DNA from 2 places in the Colwellia sp. 6_MG-2023 genome. Region 1 is predicted to be linked to the other one. Evidence: predicted binding sites of a transcription regulator. Region 1 holds the regulator's gene; the other holds the start of a gene.
What was found. The regulator sigma-54, encoded in region 1, starts transcription at its own class of promoters, with help from an activator protein. The targets are predictions, from matches to a motif close to GTTGGCACGNNNNTNGNNT.
Positions count from the first base shown of each region.

Region 2: the regulator sigma-54 is predicted to act here: its motif matches at 1,787-1,805, upstream of Q4503_RS17140 (PEP-CTERM sorting domain-containing protein).

Region 1 covers NZ_JAUOPP010000002.1:20,803-33,484, reverse strand. The annotation lists gene Q4503_RS01855 (calcium/sodium antiporter) at 39-1,025, shown strand; gene Q4503_RS01850 (KpsF/GutQ family sugar-phosphate isomerase) at 1,052-2,017, shown strand; gene kdsC (3-deoxy-manno-octulosonate-8-phosphatase KdsC) at 2,018-2,593, shown strand; gene lptC (LPS export ABC transporter periplasmic protein LptC) at 2,590-3,240, shown strand; gene lptA (lipopolysaccharide transport periplasmic protein LptA) at 3,230-3,784, shown strand; gene lptB (LPS export ABC transporter ATP-binding protein) at 3,765-4,529, shown strand; gene Q4503_RS01825 (RNA polymerase factor sigma-54) at 4,614-6,125, shown strand; gene hpf (ribosome hibernation promoting factor) at 6,170-6,457, shown strand; gene ptsN (PTS IIA-like nitrogen regulatory protein PtsN) at 6,475-6,927, shown strand; gene rapZ (RNase adapter RapZ) at 6,998-7,852, shown strand; gene Q4503_RS01805 (HPr family phosphocarrier protein) at 7,861-8,169, shown strand; gene mgtE (magnesium transporter) at 8,497-9,855, shown strand; gene pmbA (metalloprotease PmbA) at 9,954-11,333, opposite strand; gene yjgA (ribosome biogenesis factor YjgA) at 11,485-12,009, shown strand; gene tldD (metalloprotease TldD) at 12,165-12,682, opposite strand, start outside.
Region 2 covers NZ_JAUOPP010000033.1:541-7,571, forward strand. The annotation lists partial or broken gene Q4503_RS17135 (retention module-containing protein) at 1-752, opposite strand, end outside; gene Q4503_RS17140 (PEP-CTERM sorting domain-containing protein) at 1,094-1,711, opposite strand; gene Q4503_RS17145 (1-aminocyclopropane-1-carboxylate deaminase/D-cysteine desulfhydrase) at 2,020-2,988, shown strand; gene Q4503_RS17150 (GatB/YqeY domain-containing protein) at 3,054-3,497, opposite strand; gene rpsU (30S ribosomal protein S21) at 3,545-3,760, opposite strand; gene tsaD (tRNA (adenosine(37)-N6)-threonylcarbamoyltransferase complex transferase subunit TsaD) at 4,007-5,068, shown strand; gene plsY (glycerol-3-phosphate 1-O-acyltransferase PlsY) at 5,101-5,694, opposite strand; gene folB (dihydroneopterin aldolase) at 5,818-6,204, shown strand; gene folK (2-amino-4-hydroxy-6-hydroxymethyldihydropteridine diphosphokinase) at 6,204-6,701, shown strand; gene Q4503_RS17180 (undecaprenyl-diphosphate phosphatase) at 6,733-7,031, shown strand, end outside.

The sequences.
Region 1 (12,682 bases):
AAACAGCGACAATTTGCACCTCAAAACTGGAGTCATAAATGTTAGAACACGTTGGAATATTATTAATTGCCCTTACTGTACTCGTGTGGAGTGCGGATAAATTTGTTTTAGGTGCATCATCATTAGCAAGAAATATAGGCGTTTCACCAATGATCATTGGTTTAACGATAGTTGCCATGGGCTCATCAGCTCCCGAAATGATGGTAGCTGCGGCAGCATCTTTGCAAGGAAGCCCTGATACAGCTATTGGTAACGCGGTTGGTTCAAATATTACCAATATAGCACTAGTGTTAGGTCTTAGCGTCTTAATAAAACCCCTAATGGTATCCTCTTCAACCATTAAACAAGAATTGCCACTTTTATTGCTATTTTCTTTAGTAGCTTACTGGATGATTTCTGATAATTTCTTTAGTTTGACTGAAGGTATTATTTTAATGGTGAGTTTTTTCGGTTTTATATCAATTTTATTAATCAAGGCCATGCGACAACGAAAAGCCAACAAAATTGATGACCCTTTAATTATTGAAGCTGAACAAGATATACCAGAAGCAACAAGTACATCCAAATCTATTTTTTGGTTAATCGCTGGTATTGTTTTATTAGTATTAAGCGCTCACTTCCTTGTTGATTCTTCAATATTTATTGCAAAAGCCTATGGTATTAGTGATCTTGTTATTGGTTTAACTATTATTGCTATTGGCACAAGCTTGCCTGAATTAGCAGCAAGTATTGCGAGCATCTTAAAGAAAGAAGATGACTTAGCGATGGGGAATATTGTCGGCTCTAACCTCTTTAACATACTAGCAGTATTGCCTTTTGCAGGTATTATCGCACCAGGCCCAATAAATCCTGAAGCATCGATTCGCGACATTCCTATTATGCTCGCAATCACAGGGTTACTATTTTTACTGTGTTTTAGCCGTAAAGCGGGCTGCTTTAGACTTACCCGCATAAAAGGTGCATTATTATTAATGTGTTTTTGTGGTTATCAAGCATTACTTTATAGCCAAACAACCATTAACTAGCACAAAATATTAGTTTAAGCTGAGCCATGAAAAACTTTAAAAAACTTGCTAAAAATGTAATTAACATTGAACAACAAGCAATTAAAGAGTTATTACAATATATTGACCATAACTTTGAATACGCCTGTCAATTAATGTTTAACTGCCAAGGCCGTGTTATTGTTATTGGTATGGGGAAGTCGGGACATATTGGCGGTAAAATAGCAGCCACATTAGCAAGTACGGGCACCCCTGCTTTTTTTGTTCACCCAAGTGAAGCCAGTCATGGTGATCTGGGTATGATCACCAAAGACGATGTTGTACTAACAATTTCTAATTCAGGTGAAACAGGCGAAGTTCTCGCGATTACGCCTGTGATAAAACGCATTGGGGCAACACTCATCGCTATGACGGGCAATATCAACTCTACATTAGCCAAATTAGCTGATACACATATTTGTATCAAGGTTTCGGCTGAAGCTTGCCCATTAGGATTAGCTCCAACGTCCAGTACTACTGCAACATTAGTAATGGGCGATGCTATTGCCGTTGCTCTACTTAATGCTCGTGGGTTTACCGCAGATGACTTTGCTTTATCTCACCCTGGTGGTAGTTTAGGTAAACGTTTATTACTTCGCTTGAGTGATATTATGCATCAAGGCGATCGTATTCCTATTATTTCAGAAGATGCATTGATAAAAGACGCATTAGTGGAAATGTCACTTAAAGGCTTAGGCATGACCGCCGTTGTTAATAAACATAAGCAACTTGTTGGTTTATTTACTGATGGTGATTTACGGAGAATTCTTGATTTACAAATTGATATTCATCGGGACAATATAACAACCGTTATGACTAAATTCCCAACCTTAGCACAAGCAGACATGTTAGCAGCGCAAGCGCTAAATATAATGGAAGATAAAAAAATCAATGGTTTGATTATCGTTGATGAAAAACAAATACCTATTGGTGCAATGAATATGCATGACTTACTAAGATCAGGAGTTCTTTAAATGGAAAATATCACTAATACTATTCAAAATTCTAATACACTTTATGGTGATGTATCACTAAACGTATTAGAACGAGCCAAAAAAATTAAATTACTTGTTTGTGATGTTGATGGTGTTTTTTCAGATGGTCGTATTTATTTAGGTAATGATGGCGAAGAACTTAAAGCATTCCATACTAAAGATGGCTTTGGAATAAAAGCACTTGGTAATAGTGGTGTAGAGGTTGCAATAATCACTGGTAGACGTTCAGCTATTGTAGCTAACCGGATGTCAGCTTTAAATGTTAAACACATTATACAAGGGCAAGAAGATAAATTGCCTGCACTGATGACTTTAATTCAAAAACTTAATTTAACCCCTGATGAAGTAGCTTACATAGGAGACGATATTCCAGACTTAGCATGTATTTTACACGTTGGTTTAGGTATTGCTGTGTCTGATGCACATCCAGCTGTATCAGCAAAAGCTAATTATACAAGCTTTATTAATGGTGGTTTCGGCGCAGTACGAGAAGTTTGCGACTTGATAATGCAATGTCAAGACACTATTGATAATGCTACAGGCGCGAGTGTATGACACGGATAAATTTTTTAGCCTTTTTAATCTTGCTATTAGCCGCTACGGTTTATGGAATAATCGAATGGCGACAGTCAAAAATAATACCAGGTGAAGTCATCGACAGTGAACTCACACCTGACTTTATAGCGGAAGCACTTAAAACTGATATTTACACCGATTCAGGCGTACTTTCACATGCTATTATTGCTAAGAGAATGGAGCATTATGCCAAACTTGAACTAACACACTTCGAGCTACCTAAGTACACATTGTATCCCCAAGCATCATCGAAAGATAATATTGACGGCTCCGATTTAGCAAATGAAAATAGCTCGAGCAACAAACTAACAAAAAATGCACCATGGAAGCTTAGCGCTAAAGAAGCAACGCTATATAAAAATAATAGGGTTATTTTAAATCATCGAGTACACTTAAGTGCAACTGATAAAAATAGTTTAATACAAGAAATTCATTGCAAATATTTAGAGCTTGATTTAAATACTAATATCATTAGCTCAGATCAAACGGTAATGGTGCAAGGAAAAGACTTCACTATGTATGGCTCAGGTTTAATAATTGACTTAAACACTAAACAGATGACATTAACCGAACATGTACGTACTATTTACAAAAAAAATAATGGTTACCCTCTAAATGACAATTAAAAAAATTAGCAAAGGTTTCTTATTAAGCTCATTACTGCTCTCGTTAGCACTTCCAGTATGCGCGGCTAAGAAAGATCTCACACAAGAAATCACGATAAAATCGAAACGTCAATCAGCTGATTTAAAAAATAAAATAGCGAGTTATTTAGATGACGTTAGTATAAACCAAGGCTCTATTTCGATTAGTGCTGATATTGTTCAAGTTTACAGTAAAGTTGATGATAAAACTCAACAAAAACAAGACACTTACCTTGCCAAAGGTGAACCTGCTGTTTTCAAACAACAATTAGAAGATGGTAGTTTAATCAGCTTGCAAGCTAATGAGATAACCTATCAACCAGATCAAAATATCATTACCATCTCAGGTAATGCGCAAGTACAACAAGCAGGTAGTAAAGTGACAGGAGAAATAATCACTTACAATACGCTAAATGAGAAATTGGAAGCTATCAGTAGTGATAATGATTCAGTAACCACTGTTTTGCAGCCAGCTCAAATAAAAGCTCAACAAGATAAGAAAAGTAATGACAGTAACAAGCAATAATAATAACGGCGAAGCTAATAATTCGACTTTGATAGCTAAAAACCTATCAAAAGCTTACAAAAGCAAAAAAGTTGTTAAAAACGTTAGTTTAGCGGTAAGCTCAGGACAAATTGTTGGCTTACTGGGGCCTAATGGAGCAGGAAAAACGACTTCTTTTTACATGATTGTTGGCTTAGTACCCAATGATAATGGCCAAATAATGCTGAATGACGAAGATGTAACACTATCGCCTATGCATGAACGCGCACGTCGAGGTATTGGGTATTTACCTCAAGAAGCGTCTATTTTTAGAAAACTAACCGTTACTGAAAATATTATGGCAATATTACAAATTCGAAAAGGCCTTAATGAAAATGAAAGGCAAACAAAATTAGAGCACCTCTTAGAAGAATTTAATATCAGCCATATTAAAGATAATTTAGGTATGAGTTTATCAGGAGGGGAAAGAAGACGCGTAGAAATAGCCCGCGCTTTAGCAGCAGATCCTGAATTTATATTACTTGATGAACCTTTTGCAGGTGTTGACCCTATTTCTGTCGGCGACATAAAAAAAATAATTATTCATCTTAAAAACCGTGGTCTTGGTATCTTAATAACTGACCACAATGTTCGTGAAACACTTGATGTATGTGAGCATGCTTACATTGTTAGTCACGGTGAAATAATAGCAGAAGGAGATTCTAATCAAATTCTTGCTAATCAAAAGGTAAGAGATGTATACCTAGGCGAGCAATTCACGCTATAGTTAACATATATAATAAATTCGTAGACTATACTTGCTCTAAGTTAGTAACTATAAACAATAATAACAGGAATTAAGACAACGTAGATGCGCCCAACTCTGCAACTCCGGATAGGACAACAACTAACCATGACGCCACAACTGCAACAAGCTATAAAGCTTTTGCAGTTATCGACGTTAGAGCTTCAACAAGAAATTCAAGAAGTACTTGAAAGTAATCCTCTGCTTGAAATTAATGATCAAGAAACCTCAGATAATAATTCAGAGGATAGTAGAGATAAACTTGAAGAAGCTTTTTCAGCCACCATCACAGAACGATCTACCAGTGATGGAAGTGAAGATTCATCAGCCTCTATTGATGAGATAAGTACAACAGAAGCAATGGAGAAAAATGACATACCAGAAGAGTTGAACATTGATACAACTTGGGAAGAAAGTTACAGTGCTGGTACGTCAAATACAGGGGCAATTAGTAGCCCAAGTGAAGATTACACCTATCAAGGTGAAACGATCGATTCAATACAAGATCACCTTTTATGGCAAATGGAATTAACGCCATTTTCAGAAACTGATCGCACGGTTGCTATCGCTATTATAGAGGCTGTTGATGAAGCAGGTTATCTTACGGTATCGAGTGAAGAAATATTAGAAAGTGTTGGTATAGAAGGACTGGAACTTGATGAAGTCGAAGCGGTATTAAAACGTATTAATGTCTTTGATCCTGTTGGTGTTGCAGCCCGTTCTATCGCTGATTGTTTAATTATTCAATTAAATCAGTTTGATCCTGAAACCCCTTACTTAAAAGAAAGTAAATTAATTATCGGCGAGCATATCGACTTACTCGGTAATCGTGACTATCGACAATTAATGCGTAAAACTCGCCTCAAAGAAGAACAGTTACGTGAAGTAATGCGTTTGATACAGAGCTTAAATCCTCGTCCTGGTGATGCAGTAGTGAAAAGCGATGATCAATATGTTATTCCTGATGTTTCCGTAGAAAAGAAAAATGGTCGTTGGGTTGTCGAATTAAACCCTGATACTGCTCCTAAGCTATCAGTAAATCAACAATATGCTGCCATGACAAAAACAACAAAATCTTCTAGTAATGACGGACAGTTTATTCGAACAAACTTACAAGAAGCTAAATGGTTTATTAAAAGTTTAGAGTCACGTAATGATACTTTACTTAAAGTATCTAACTGCATTGTACAACGTCAACAAGGCTTTTTAGAACATGGCGCTGAAGCGATGCGACCTATGGTATTAAATGATATTGCTGAAGCCGTGGATATGCATGAGTCAACTATATCTCGCGTAACTACGCAAAAATATATGCACACGCCTAGAGGTATTTTTGAATTAAAATACTTTTTTTCAAGTCATGTTAGTACCGAAAATGGAGGTGAATGTTCATCAACTGCCATACGTTCATTAATTAAAAAACTCATTTTAGCAGAAACACCCGCTAAACCGCTCAGTGATAGCAAAATGGCAGACTTACTAGCACAACAAGGAATTAATGTTGCTAGACGTACTATAGCTAAGTATCGTGAATCCTTATCTATACCACCGTCCAACCAACGTAAGAGTTTATTATAGCCTGTGACTTTATTTTCTGAATTAACTAGAGAAGGAACATACTTATGCAAATTAACCTTACCGGTCACCATGTAGAAATAACGTCATCATTACGCGATTGTGTTGAAACAAAATTAGCTAAATTAGAGCGACATTTTGATCATATCAATAATGTTCATGTAGTCTTGACTGTTGAAAAGTTAGAACAGATAGCTGAAGCAACTATACATTTAAAAGGCAGTGAAATTCATGCTTCAGCAGTAAGTGCTGATATGTATACCTCGATAGATACTTTGGTGGATAAACTAGATCGCCAAGTACTCAAATACAAAGGCAAAATAACACAACATTAGTTTTATCCATTATAATTATGACACTACAAAATATATTAACACTGAACTGCACACGTTGTGCAGTTCCAGTTCAAAGCAAAAAGCGTTTACTTGAACTAATTTGCCAACTTGCCGCCAATGAACTAATTGACTCTAACCCAACAGATCTATTAGATAGCTTAATGAATAGAGAGAAAATGGGGAGTACTGGTATCGGCAACGGTATCGCTATCCCTCACGGCAGACTAAACAATACAGACAAAGCTATTGCCGTGTTTTTAACTACTGAAAACGCAATTGACTTCGACGCAATTGATAATAGACCTGTTGATATATTTATTTGCCTATTTGTACCTGAAGACAATACGCAAGCGCATTTAGAAACGTTGCAAAGTATTGCCAAACTATTTAGTGATCGCAAAACAGCTAAAAAAGTTCGTAAATGCACCAGCCAACAAGAGATGTTTGATCTTATTCAACAAACCGCTTAATCAATAAGTTGAAATATATTTCTACACAATAAAACCTAATGCATAGCTAATTCATGCGGAACTTAAAAATATGAAACTTATCATTGTTAGTGGCCGCTCTGGCTCAGGGAAATCAGTTGCATTAAGAGTATTAGAAGATTTAGGATATTATTGTGTTGATAATATTCCTGTTAATTTACTACCTGCATTAACCCATACCGTGATTAATGATTATGACAATGTTGCAGTAAGCCTAGATGTTCGTAACTTACCTAACAATCCTAAGGATATTGTAGAGATCATTGAATATTTACCTGATGCAGTTGATGTAACTACATTATTTTTAGATGCAGATGACAATGACCTTATTCGTCGTTTTAGTGAAACAAGGCGCTTACATCCTCTAATTAAAGAGAATATTGCGCTAGACCAAGCGATATCACTCGAAAAGAAACTATTAGCACCTATTTCTACCAATGCCGACTTATATATCAATACCAGCCAGCTAACTCCGCACCAATTAGCTGACTTGGTACGAGAAAGAATTCTTGGAAAGAAAACCGGTAAAATGGTTTTAGTCTTCGAGTCTTTTGGCTTTAAACACGGTATTCCTGCTGATGCTGATTATGTATTCGATGCACGCTTTCTTCCTAATCCTCATTGGGAAACTGAACTCAAACCTTTTACAGGTTTAGAGCAACCAGTAAAAGACTTCCTTTCTAGTCAGCCAATTGTGACAAAGTTTATTTGGCAAATTAATAGTTTTATGATGACTTGGTTACCCCATCTAGAACGCAATAACCGTAGTTATGTTACTATTGCAATTGGTTGTACGGGTGGGAAACACCGCTCTGTTTATATTGCTGATTTATTAGCAAAGAACTTTAGTAAAGAACAACAACATGTTCAAACTCATCATCGAGACATTAAGAAAATTAAAGAGTAAAACTCATTATGTCTATTCAAAAGCATAACAAGAACCATGATGATATCATCGTCAGTAAAGAATTAACTATAATTAACAAACTTGGCTTACATGCCCGAGCTGCAAGTAAATTAGCCTTACTTTGTCAGAAATTCTCCGCCCAAATAACCCTATCATTAGAAGAAAAAGAAGCTGACGCCAATAGCATAATGGCCATAATGCTCTTAGCTGGTGGACAAGGAAAAAATGTAACAGTCACCGCTCAAGGAACCGATGCACCCGCTGCATTAGAAGCTATAAGCCAGCTGATTGAAGCTAAGTTTGATGAAGATGAATAAATAGCCCAAGATCGGCTTAATAAATATTCCTCAAACAGCTATTTACGTGCGATAGACTAGCTATTGACGCTCGATTTTCCCTACTGCTTGCAGGTCAAAAGTAGAAAACTATCAAGCATGAGTATAGTAAAAGTAAGATTCTTAATATTTTCAATTAATTAAAAATATCTTAAACCAAGTTCAAGTTAAATAAGTAAAAAAGCTGAAAGAAACGCTAAGTTACGATAAACTTAACCATAATAAAAAATATTAAGTCTATTACACACCCACTCTCAAGTGTTTAATAGCGTTGGTATTTATCATTCCCTACGCTCAAGTAAGATATCTATGCCGGATCTAATAGAACAAGAATATATTCAAGAAAGACTACACCAAATTAATGAAGCACTTGATGGTGGTATGTTTGTCTATGTACGCAAATTATTACAAGACATGTCTGCCTATGATCTCGCGCTATTCCTTGAGTCTTCTCCAGCTAAGAGTCGCGCATTATTATGGCAACTTATTGATGCTGAACACCATGGTGAAGTACTTGAAGAATTAAATGAAGAAGTACGTAAAGGCATTTTACAAAGCATGCAGCCTGAAAAACTGGCTGCCGTTGCTGAAGGTATGGATGTTGATGATCTAGCAGAAGTGTTACGTACCTTACCTGATACTGTTTATAGAAAAGTTCTCGATTCTATGGACTCTCAGGATAGAGCACGGGTAGAAACTGCGCTATCTTATGACAAAGAGACAGCAGGTGGTATCATGAACACTGATACCATTACGCTACAACCTGAGGTAAGTGTTGACGTAGTATTACGCTATTTACGCTTAAAAGGTCAACTACCTGAAGCAACAGACTCATTTTATGTCGTCGACCGAAGTAATCACTTCATTGGTGCTGTGTCACTAGCCGCTATTATAACCGCTAAACCTGAGGTTATCATTTCCAAGTTGATTGATGCAGAAATAGAAGCTGTACAAGCTAATATGAGTGAACATGATGTTGCGCAATTGTTTGAAAAGCATGACTGGTTTTCTGCTCCTGTCATTGATAAAAAAGGTCACTTACTTGGTCGTATCACCATTGATGATGTTATTGATATAATTCGTGAAGATGCAGAGCATTCTATGATGAGTATGGCAGGTTTAGATGATGAAGCCGATACATTTGCTCCTGTATTAAAAAGTACTAAACAACGCTCTTTATGGCTAGGGGTTAACTTAATTACCGCCTTATTTGCAGTAGCCGTTACAAGTATGTTCGAAGGGTTATTTCAGCAATTAGCAATACTAGCAGTACTTAACTCGTTGGTGCCAAGTATGGGTGGCGTAGCCGGTAATCAAACCTTAACCTTAGTTATACGTGGTATGGCATTAGGCCATGTTGGTAATAGTAATGCGCGCGCGCTATTACATAAAGAAGTCGCGATTGGCTTCCTCAACGGCATAATTTGGGCTTTATTAATAGCTTCAGTTGTTGCTATTTGGAAACAAGATTTAATGCTAGGCGTTGTCATAGCTTTTGCTATGCTGATGAATATGACCGCCGCAGGTTTAGCGGGGGTCGCAATTCCATTATTACTTAAGCGTTTGAATATTGACCCAGCACTTGCTGGCAGCGTTATTATTACCACGGTTACTGATGTTGTCGGTATTTTTGCCTTTTTAGGTACCGCAACAATACTTTTAACCTAAGCTTTTACTTTTATATTCAATTAACCGTATGTGCAGACTAAATCCTACGCATACGGTTTACAGTTAAAGGGGCTCTGATTACAACGTATTAAGCTCAGTTATTGACCAGCTATTTGCATCTCATCAATGAGTATTGAGCCAGTACTAATACTACCGTGCTTATCAAGGTCAGAGCCAACGGCAATAATCCCTTTAAACATTTGTTCTAAATTACCAGCAATAGTAATTTCACTTACAGGATAAGCAATCTCTCCATTTTCGACCCAGAAACCTGCAGCCCCACGAGAATAATCGCCATTCACAACGTTTACTCCTTGTCCCATTAATTCAGTAACTAATAAGCCTGTGCCTAAGGTTTTTAACATGGCATCAAAATCTGCAGCTTTACTTCCTTTAGATGCAATATTCTTATCTTTTACTAACCAATTATGAATTCCACCAGCATGCCCGGTAGTCGTTAAACCTAATTTACGAGCAGAATAACTCGTTAGAAGATAGCTTTGTAGCGAACCATTAGTAATGATATCTCTGTCTTTAGTTAACACACCTTCACTATCAAAAGCACTACTTGCCAATGCTTTAGGTATATGAGGTCGCTCATGAATAGACAAGAAGTTAGGGAAAACATCTTTACCTATAGCATCCAGTAAAAATGATGATTTACGATATAAATTACCACCACTAATTGCAGAAATAAAATGTCCCCATACTGTATTCGCAATATCAGAGCGGAACAATACTGGAACTTTCATAGTCGATAACTTTTGTGGGTTTAAGCGTGATATAACTTCGCTCGCCGCTTTGGTGCCAATATCTACACCGCTATCTAATAATGAAAAGTCACGATTAACGTCATAAGCGTAGTCACGCTGCATGTCATCACCATTCCCTGCAATCACCACGCAGCTTATGCTATGCCTTGAACTAGGGTAAGCAACCAACTGACCATGACTATTACCATAAACTTTAAAACCCGAAAAACAATCTAGATTAGCACCATCTGAATTTGTTATGCGTTTATCACTATCTAAGGCACTACGTTCACACTCCTTAGCTATTTCTATCGCTTGTTCAGTGCTTAGGTCTTTAGGGTAATATAAATCTAAATCTAGTGGCTTCATTGCAAGCAATTCTTTATCGGCTAAACCCGAGCAATCATCAACAGACGTATATTTAGCAATATTAACAGCAGCTTCAACTGCTTGAGTCAGTGCCTTTTCTGATAAATCAGCCGTTGATGCACTCCCCTTACGGCCTTGTTGATAAACAGTTATGCCTAAAGCACCATCGTTCGTAAACTCTACATTTTCAACTTCACCAAGACGAGTGCCAACACTTAATCCTTGTTGACGACTCATCGCTACCTCAGCACCATCTGCGCCTAAAGATTTAGCAAGTTCAAGAACTTTAGCCACTCGATTTTTTACTTGGCCAAGTTGTTCGATTAATGGATCCACAGATTGGTTTACTTTCGTCATAATGTTTTTATCTACTTATTTGCTGCGTTTTGAGTTTAAAATTAGATTTAAGCTAAGGTTTAGATTCAAAATATTACTTTATTAGTTTTTGCGCATTTAAATTCAAGCTATAATAAAGGTAATATTTATATAAATTACATTAGTAACCATTATGCCCCAGTCAGCCAACGATATCGACGACTTAACACCAGAAATGGACGAAGAATTAAAAAGTAAAACAGAAATAAAGAGGGAAATGCATCAATTACAAGATTTCGCTCAATCTTTGGTAGAAATGTCCAAACATCAACGTAGCTTAATTCCATTAAGTGACGACTTAAAAGATGCAATGGTTGTAGCTGATAAAATTAGAAACAAGCATGAAGCACTTCGTCGTCATATTCGACATATTGCAAAAATATTACTCGAAACTGATCTTGAGCCTATTCATCAAGCCATCGACGTTATGGCAAATAAGCATCAACAAGCAACTGCTAAGTTTGTCCGTTTAGAAAATTTAAGAGATGAATTAATAGAAGAAGGTAACGACGCTGTTGAAAGTTTATTAGCAGAATTTACACTAATGGATCGTCAAAAACTCAAGCAGTTGGTGCGTAATGCCGCTAAAGAGAAAAAAGCCGAAAAATTGGGTAAGCATTACAGAAACTTATTTGATTACCTAAAAGAGATGAGTTAGTGACGTAAAGCTGAATACAAATAAGTTAACAATGGTGAATTATCCCTTCGAAAATCACTAAATAAAAGCATTATAAGCAACATATTAGCATCGAATTTAAAAAACAAAATATGGTAAATATTTCGTTTTTAAATTCGTAACTAATCACTGTTTATTTATTGTGTGCCACCAATGGTGATACCATCTACTCTCAAAGTTGGTTGCCCAACACCAACAGGTAAACTCTGACCATCTTTACCACACACCCCAACGCCAGCATCAAGTTGAAGATCATTACCCACCATAGAAACATTTTTCATTGCTTCCGGTCCACTACCTATTAAAGTAGCTCCTTTGATAGGGGTCGTGATTTCTCCATTTTCGATTAAATACGCTTCAGAGCTAGTGAAGACAAACTTCCCTGAGGTAATATCTACTTGTCCACCAGCAAAATTAGGCGCATAAACTCCTTTTTTGACTGATTTAATAATATCTTCAGGAGCAGACTCTCCTGCTAACATATAAGTATTAGTCATACGCGGCATAGGTAAGTGAGCATATGATTCACGTCGGCCATTACCAGTTGGTTTTACGCCCATTAATGAAGCATTATGCTTATCTTGCATGTACCCCTTTAAAATTCCTTTTTCAATTAACACATTATATTGTCCTGGGGTACCTTCATCGTCTATAT
Region 2 (7,031 bases), on a different contig from region 1:
GAAGCAACTTCATCTTCCGCTATCTCGACTTGCTCATTATCATCAGTTAAATCAGATACTGGTGGTTCAGGTTCAGGTTCAGGCTCTGGTTCAGGCTCTGGTTCTGGTTCAGGCTCTGGTTCTGGTTCAGGCTCTGGTTCTGGTTCAGGCTCTGGCTCAGGTTCGGCTACTGGTGGTTCTGGCTCAGCTACTGGTGGCTCTGGTTCTGGCTCTGGTTCAGCTACTGGTGGTTCGGGGTCAACAACCGGAACTTGTTCATTAATAGTATCTGCTTCAAAATTTGCAGGTAAAGGAGCCGCGTTATCTTGTTCTGCAGTATCGTAACCCGCTTGTGCTAAAGTTTCATCACCCGTTCGATTCAAAGTTATAAAATCGGTTCCCTCGTTAGCAACTTCACCTGCAGCCGTCTCAGGAAGATCAACGTCATCTCCAGAGGCAATTAACTCTTGAATTGCCTCTATCTCATTCTGCAGGTTATCTATATCTGTAATTTCGACAGCGTTAAGCTCACTCTCTGTAGTAACGGTATCAACAATCTCTTCCTTGACTAATTCTCCTTCAGAATTAGAAACTCTCTGTTGACTACCATCAGCAAAAGTTAATATAAGTTCACTGCCATTTGCTAAGTTAACTGTCGTGCCTGATTGAATAATATCGCCAACTTGTAATATAGTATTTTCAGCCAAATCAATACTTACTTCACCAATAACATCGGTTACTTCGGCATTTGCTGGGTTAGTATAATTTTCCATAGACAACCTTCCTATTAATTTGGTTTACCATATCTTAAAAAGCATTTAACAAAACTTAATGAATGATTAGCAATAAAATACTATAAATTAAGCTTAACTAATATTATTTAAATAAAGTCTGTACTAGCTATCTTTTATCGGTTAATTACTCCATAAAGTCAATGGCGTAATTAAGAATAATTAAGGTTATTTGCTATAACTTTGATCTACATTTGGCTTTTAAGATTATGCGTTCAGAAGTAGGCAATATGAGGTGCTTTTACTAGTTTAACAATGAACAATATATAACAAATAAACAAATAGCGATGCCGAGCGACATCGCCAATTAATAACAAAAATTACTATTTATTTTTAAAGCGACGAGCTGTTAATCCCGCTAACGCTAATGCAAAAATAGCAAGTGTTGATGGTTCTGGAACCGATGTAGTCACAGATTTAAAAACATAGTTTATATTAGCCCCTGCAATTGCACGATCACCAATATAAGCTGAGAATGCACCATCAACATTATAGAAATCATTAGGCTCAACATAAGACTCATCTTTTGATACTACTCCAACGTTAACTCCATTGACTGTACCTCCATAAATATCATACCAAGCCTCATGGTTAACGGTATATTCGGAAATATCTAAAAAATCAAATAAGTCATAGATCGCAATATCATTAGTACTTATAGCATATTCTTGATCACCAGTAAGAGCACCAAAAGTATGTGTTGCAGCCTCAATACCATTAAAGTTAGCAATCTCAGTATTAGCACCGTTTACGATTTCCACATCTGTAGGTAGTTTATATTCAATTTCTGAAGGAACTAAGTCGTATGAGCCTACATACTCCCATTGCACTCCTGCATCATCAGCATATAAATCACCTACAATTAACCCTGCATTCGCTTTTCCTGCAACACAAAGAGTAAATAAACAAACCAAAACAACATTTATAATTTTAAAACTCATACTACTTTCCTTAAACCCTACAGAGGGTCAGTAATTAAATCATATAAAACGGTATAGATCTCTTAACAACAGATAAAGCAATCTGTGTGCCAAAAATCAAATACTCTTATATATCAATAACAAAAAGCATAAACAATATTTATTATTATGCTGACTGTTAAAAAACATGACAGAAAATATTCCCTAACTATCATTTTTAAATTCAATGTATACTTACTTTATAGCTTAACACTTATGCATTATATTTTCATCAATTGATTATATTTTACCCAAACCATCAACAATTACAATGATATTACTTATCTACCATGACCATTTTATCCGAACTGCAACCTCTACATCATCCACTATTTACGAAACATAACGTAGTAGTTCAAGTAAAGCGTGATGATAATATTCACCCAACTATTTCGGGTAACAAGTGGCGAAAACTTAAATACAATTTAGAACATGTGTTACGGAGTAAAGATATTAATGGTGTACTTAGCTTTGGAGGCAGTTATTCAAACCACATACATGCTTTAGCATTTGCTTGTTTCCAAAAAGGTATACCTTGTGTAGGCTTCATCCGTGGTGAACAACAATATGCCAATAATTACACGTTAACATGGGCTAAATACTGGGGAATGGAGCTACATTTTATTGATCGTAAAACTTATCGTCGCAGACACGACATTGATTATTTAACCGAATTACAGCGACAGTATCCTAATTACTTTATAGTGCCCGAGGGTGGCAGTAACACACTAGCAATTAAAGGTGTTGCAGAAATAATCACAGAATTAAATAAACAAACTGATTACGACACATTAATCACGCCAGTAGGTAGTGGTGGCACTTTAGCGGGTCTTATCACTGGAGACCTCAACTCAAATGTGAATTTGCATAAACTATTAGGAATCGCTGTATTAAAAGAAGCCGATTACTTAACAAATACTATAAACAAATTATTACCAGGGCCAGTAAAATTGCATGATAACTGGCAATTACTCACTAACTTTCATCGTGGTGGTTATGCAAAGTTTAGCCAATTAGATGCCAACCGTATACTTGAATTTAACCGTATCACCAGTGTTGATTTTGAACCTGTTTATTCGGGAAAGATGCTTTTAGCGTTTATTGATTTACTTGAGCAAGGGTATTTTGCTAAAGGAGAGCGAATTATCTTATTACATACTGGTGGTATGCAAGGACTTGGTGGAATGATTGAACGTGGAATTTTAAAAACTGAACATTGGCGAGAGCCTGAAAAAGTAAACTTAATAAAAAAGCCGTAATAACTAAAGTTATTACGGCTTCTTATAAACTATTAACTCTTGCTGCTTAATTTCCAGATAGTACGCTAATTTAAAGCGGCTTTTATTTGGCCACTTACTACGCCCATATCGGCTCTACCTTGCATCAAGGGTTTTAATGTTGCCATTACCTTACCCATGTCAGCCATTGAGGCTGCACCAGTATCTGTAATAGCTTGATTAATTAAGTCGTTAATTTCTGCATTAGTTAAAGGTTGAGGAAGAAAGAACTCTAAAGCACTTACTTCTTCAGCTTCTTTCACAGCTAATTCATCACGACCACCATCAGTAAACATTTTGATTGATTCTTTACGCTGCTTAACCATTTTGGTTAATACGGCAATAACATTCTCATCAGTTGCTTCGGTGTTATGATCAATTTTTGCTTGTTTCACTGCAGATATAGCCATACGAATAACACCTAGACGTAATTTGTCTTGGGCACGCATGGCATTTTTCATTTCATCTTGGAGCTGAGTTAGAAGTAACATCTAATTATACTCCAAAGGTTACTAAGGACATTCTAAATAGAATGCTTTTAGTACATGCGAACGTGGCGTGCGTTCTCACGAGAAACTTTTTTCGCTGCACGTTTTACAGCAGCTGCTTTTTTACGCTTACGTTCCCAAGTTGGCTTTTCGTAACATTCGCGACGACGAACTTCAGAAAGGATTCCTGCTTTTTCACATGAACGTTTAAAACGACGTAATGCTACGTCAAATGGTTCGTTTTCTCTTACTTTAATTACTGGCATGTACTTTTTTACCTTAGTATTATATCTATATAAATCGGTGTTTAACTTCGATCTCTTAGTAAATTCTTTCTATTTAAAAAATAAACTCAATCTTGTTTACACCCGCTCTATCAAAAATGGGTGACGTATTCTACTGCTAAGTGCTAAGTGATGTAAAGATTAATCTCGCTCCTGTATCAAATATAGTAGCGAAATATCACTAGGACAGGTAAAATCGTCTCTTTTAAGTGAATCAAAAATAATTTTATGCGAATTTTAGGTATTGAAACTTCTTGCGACGAAACAGGTATTGCTATTTACGATGATGGGCAAGGCAATCGTTCTGAAGGGATCTTAGCCCACCAGCTTTATAGTCAAATTGCTGTACATGCTGATTATGGCGGCGTTGTACCTGAACTAGCTTCTCGTGATCATGTTCGCAAAACAATCCCTTTAATTCAAGCGGTATTAAAAGAAGCTAATTTAACCCCCAAAGATTTAGATGGCGTTGCATACACTGCAGGTCCTGGACTTGTTGGCGCACTATTAGTTGGTTGTTCAATTGGTCGAAGCTTAGCTTACGGTTGGAACTTACCAGCAGTACCGGTCCATCATATGGAGGGGCATTTATTAGCTCCTATGCTAGAAGATGATGTACCTGAATTCCCATTTGTTGCACTACTTGTATCAGGTGGCCACACCATGCTTGTTCGTGTCGACGGTATTGGTCAATATAAATTACTAGGTGAATCTGTTGATGACGCAGCTGGAGAAGCTTTTGATAAAACAGCGAAATTGTTAGGGCTAGACTACCCAGGCGGCCCTGCGTTATCAAAAATGGCCGAATCAGGTGTTGCTGGTAGATTCAAATTACCTCGCCCTATGACAGACAGACCAGGTTTAGATTTTAGTTTTAGCGGTTTAAAAACAGCAGCTGGTACGTTAGTTAGAAAAGAGTGTTTCTCTGCAGATGGCAAAAGCTTCTCGGATGATATACTTAAACAAACCCATGCAGATATTGCTAATGCTTTTCAACAAGCTGTCGTTGATACCTTAGCCATAAAGTGTAAACGTGCTTTACAACAAGAGAATTTAAATCGCTTAGTCATTGCTGGTGGTGTTAGTGCGAATACAGCACTACGAGAAAAATTAGCCATTACCACTAAAAAACTTGGTGGTAGTGTATTTTATCCTAGACCTGAATTTTGTACTGATAATGGCGCTATGATTGCTTATGCAGGCTTACAAAGATTAAAAGCAGGCACACACGCAGATCTAACTTTTAAAGCCAGTCCACGTTGGTCATTAGATAGCTTACCTGCAGTTTAAAGCAATACAATGATGATAGTAAATTAAATCGACTAATTTATTTTTGTAGAGATTTTACTTTCTGTTCCTTTAAGTAAACGAACAATATTGTCTTTATGGCGTAATATAATTAACGCACTCAACATTAAAGCCGGATAAACATAAAGCGGCTTTAATATAAAAATATACAACGGCGCCAAAGAAACAGTAACAATAGCCGCTAAACTTGAATATTTAGTTAATTTTGCCACTGTAAGCCAAGTAATAATCAGTAAAAATCCTAAACCTAAGCCAATAGGTAATAAAGTTCCTAAGGCGGTAGCCACTGCTTTACCACCTCGAAAATTAAAAAATATTGGATACATATGCCCTAGACAGGCTGCGACACCAATAATCCCCAAATCTAAAGGCTCAACTTGCAAGAAATAAGCACTCCATACTGGTAAAGTGCCTTTTAATATATCTAAAAACAATACAGTAGCAGCTGTCAGTTTATTACTTATTCTTAAAACGTTTGTTGCACCAGGGTTATTTGACCCTGTTGTTCTAGGATCAGGTAAGCCAAGCACTCTACACACTAAAATAGCACTTGAAATAGAGCCTAATAAATAAGCAGCAATGATCATAGCAAAGGTTAATAGCAACATAATAATAAGAATTATCACAAATATAACAATTTTCTTTATTCTATCTTGTTATCTGCTAGTTTTTCTACACTTGCACAGGTAAACTCGCTTTTTATTTTGTAAAAATGATTCAATAGGTAACAAATGGACAAGGTTTTTATCAAAGGGCTAGCTATTCAAACCACCATTGGCTTTTTTCAATGGGAAAAAGAAATCAAACAAACCTTAGTTATTGATGTAGACATGGCTTGGGATACTGCAAAAGCAGCTATAAATGATGAACTTGAAAAAACGTTAGATTATGCAGAAATATCCACAGCGATAGAAGCATTTGCTAATGACAACCCTGTTGATTTATTAGAAACATTGGCTGAACGTATGGCAAGTTATTTAATGTCACAGTTTCACATCCCTTGGTTACGACTCGCTATTGGCAAACCCGGAGCAGTACATAATGCTATCACTGTGGGTGTAGAAATTGAACGTGGTACGCTTGAACAAACTAAACTTCATAATGAAACTACAAAATAATGGCTGATATTTATATTTCTTTAGGTAGTAATATTGAGCGTGAATACCATGTTAAACATGGTCTTGAAGCACTTGCTATTACTTTTAATATTCCTTTTGCACAACTGTCCTTATCATCTTTATTTGAAAGTGAAGCTATCGGTTTCAGTGGTAACGCATTTTACAATATGGTTATAGGTATAAAAACTCACGATAGTGTCGAGCAAGTGGCTAGTAAGTTACGTAATATTGAAATTGATTATGGCCGAACACATGACGCGAAAAAATTTAGCCCTCGCACCTTAGATCTTGACTTATTACTCTACGACGACTTAATCATTGATACCCCAGCACAATTGCCTAGAGAAGAAATAGATAAAAATGCGTTTGTACTTTGGCCATTAAGTGAAATAGCGCCAACGCTTATTCACCCTTTATTAAAACTAAGCTATCAAACTCTTTGGCAAAATTATAATAAAACTAGCCAACACCTAAAAATCGTTAAAAATTGTTGGTAATCACCACAAGAAAAAGGGCACATAAAATATTATGACTACTTTAGAAATTATTATTTTAGCTTTACTTCAAGGCTTAACAGAGTTTTTACCCATTTCTAGCTCTGCTCATTTAATATTACCCTCTCAAATTTTGGGCTGGCAAGATCAAGGGCTAGCATTTGATGTTGCTGTACACGTAGGTACTTTATTAGCAGTCATGCTCTATTTTCGCAAAGAATTAGGAACAATGTCTGTTGCCTGGTTAAGTACGTTTAATATTGGTCCAGCTAAAAATGATACGGACAGCCATATTAAATTTGAAGGGAGACTTGCCTGGTGGATTATCTTTGC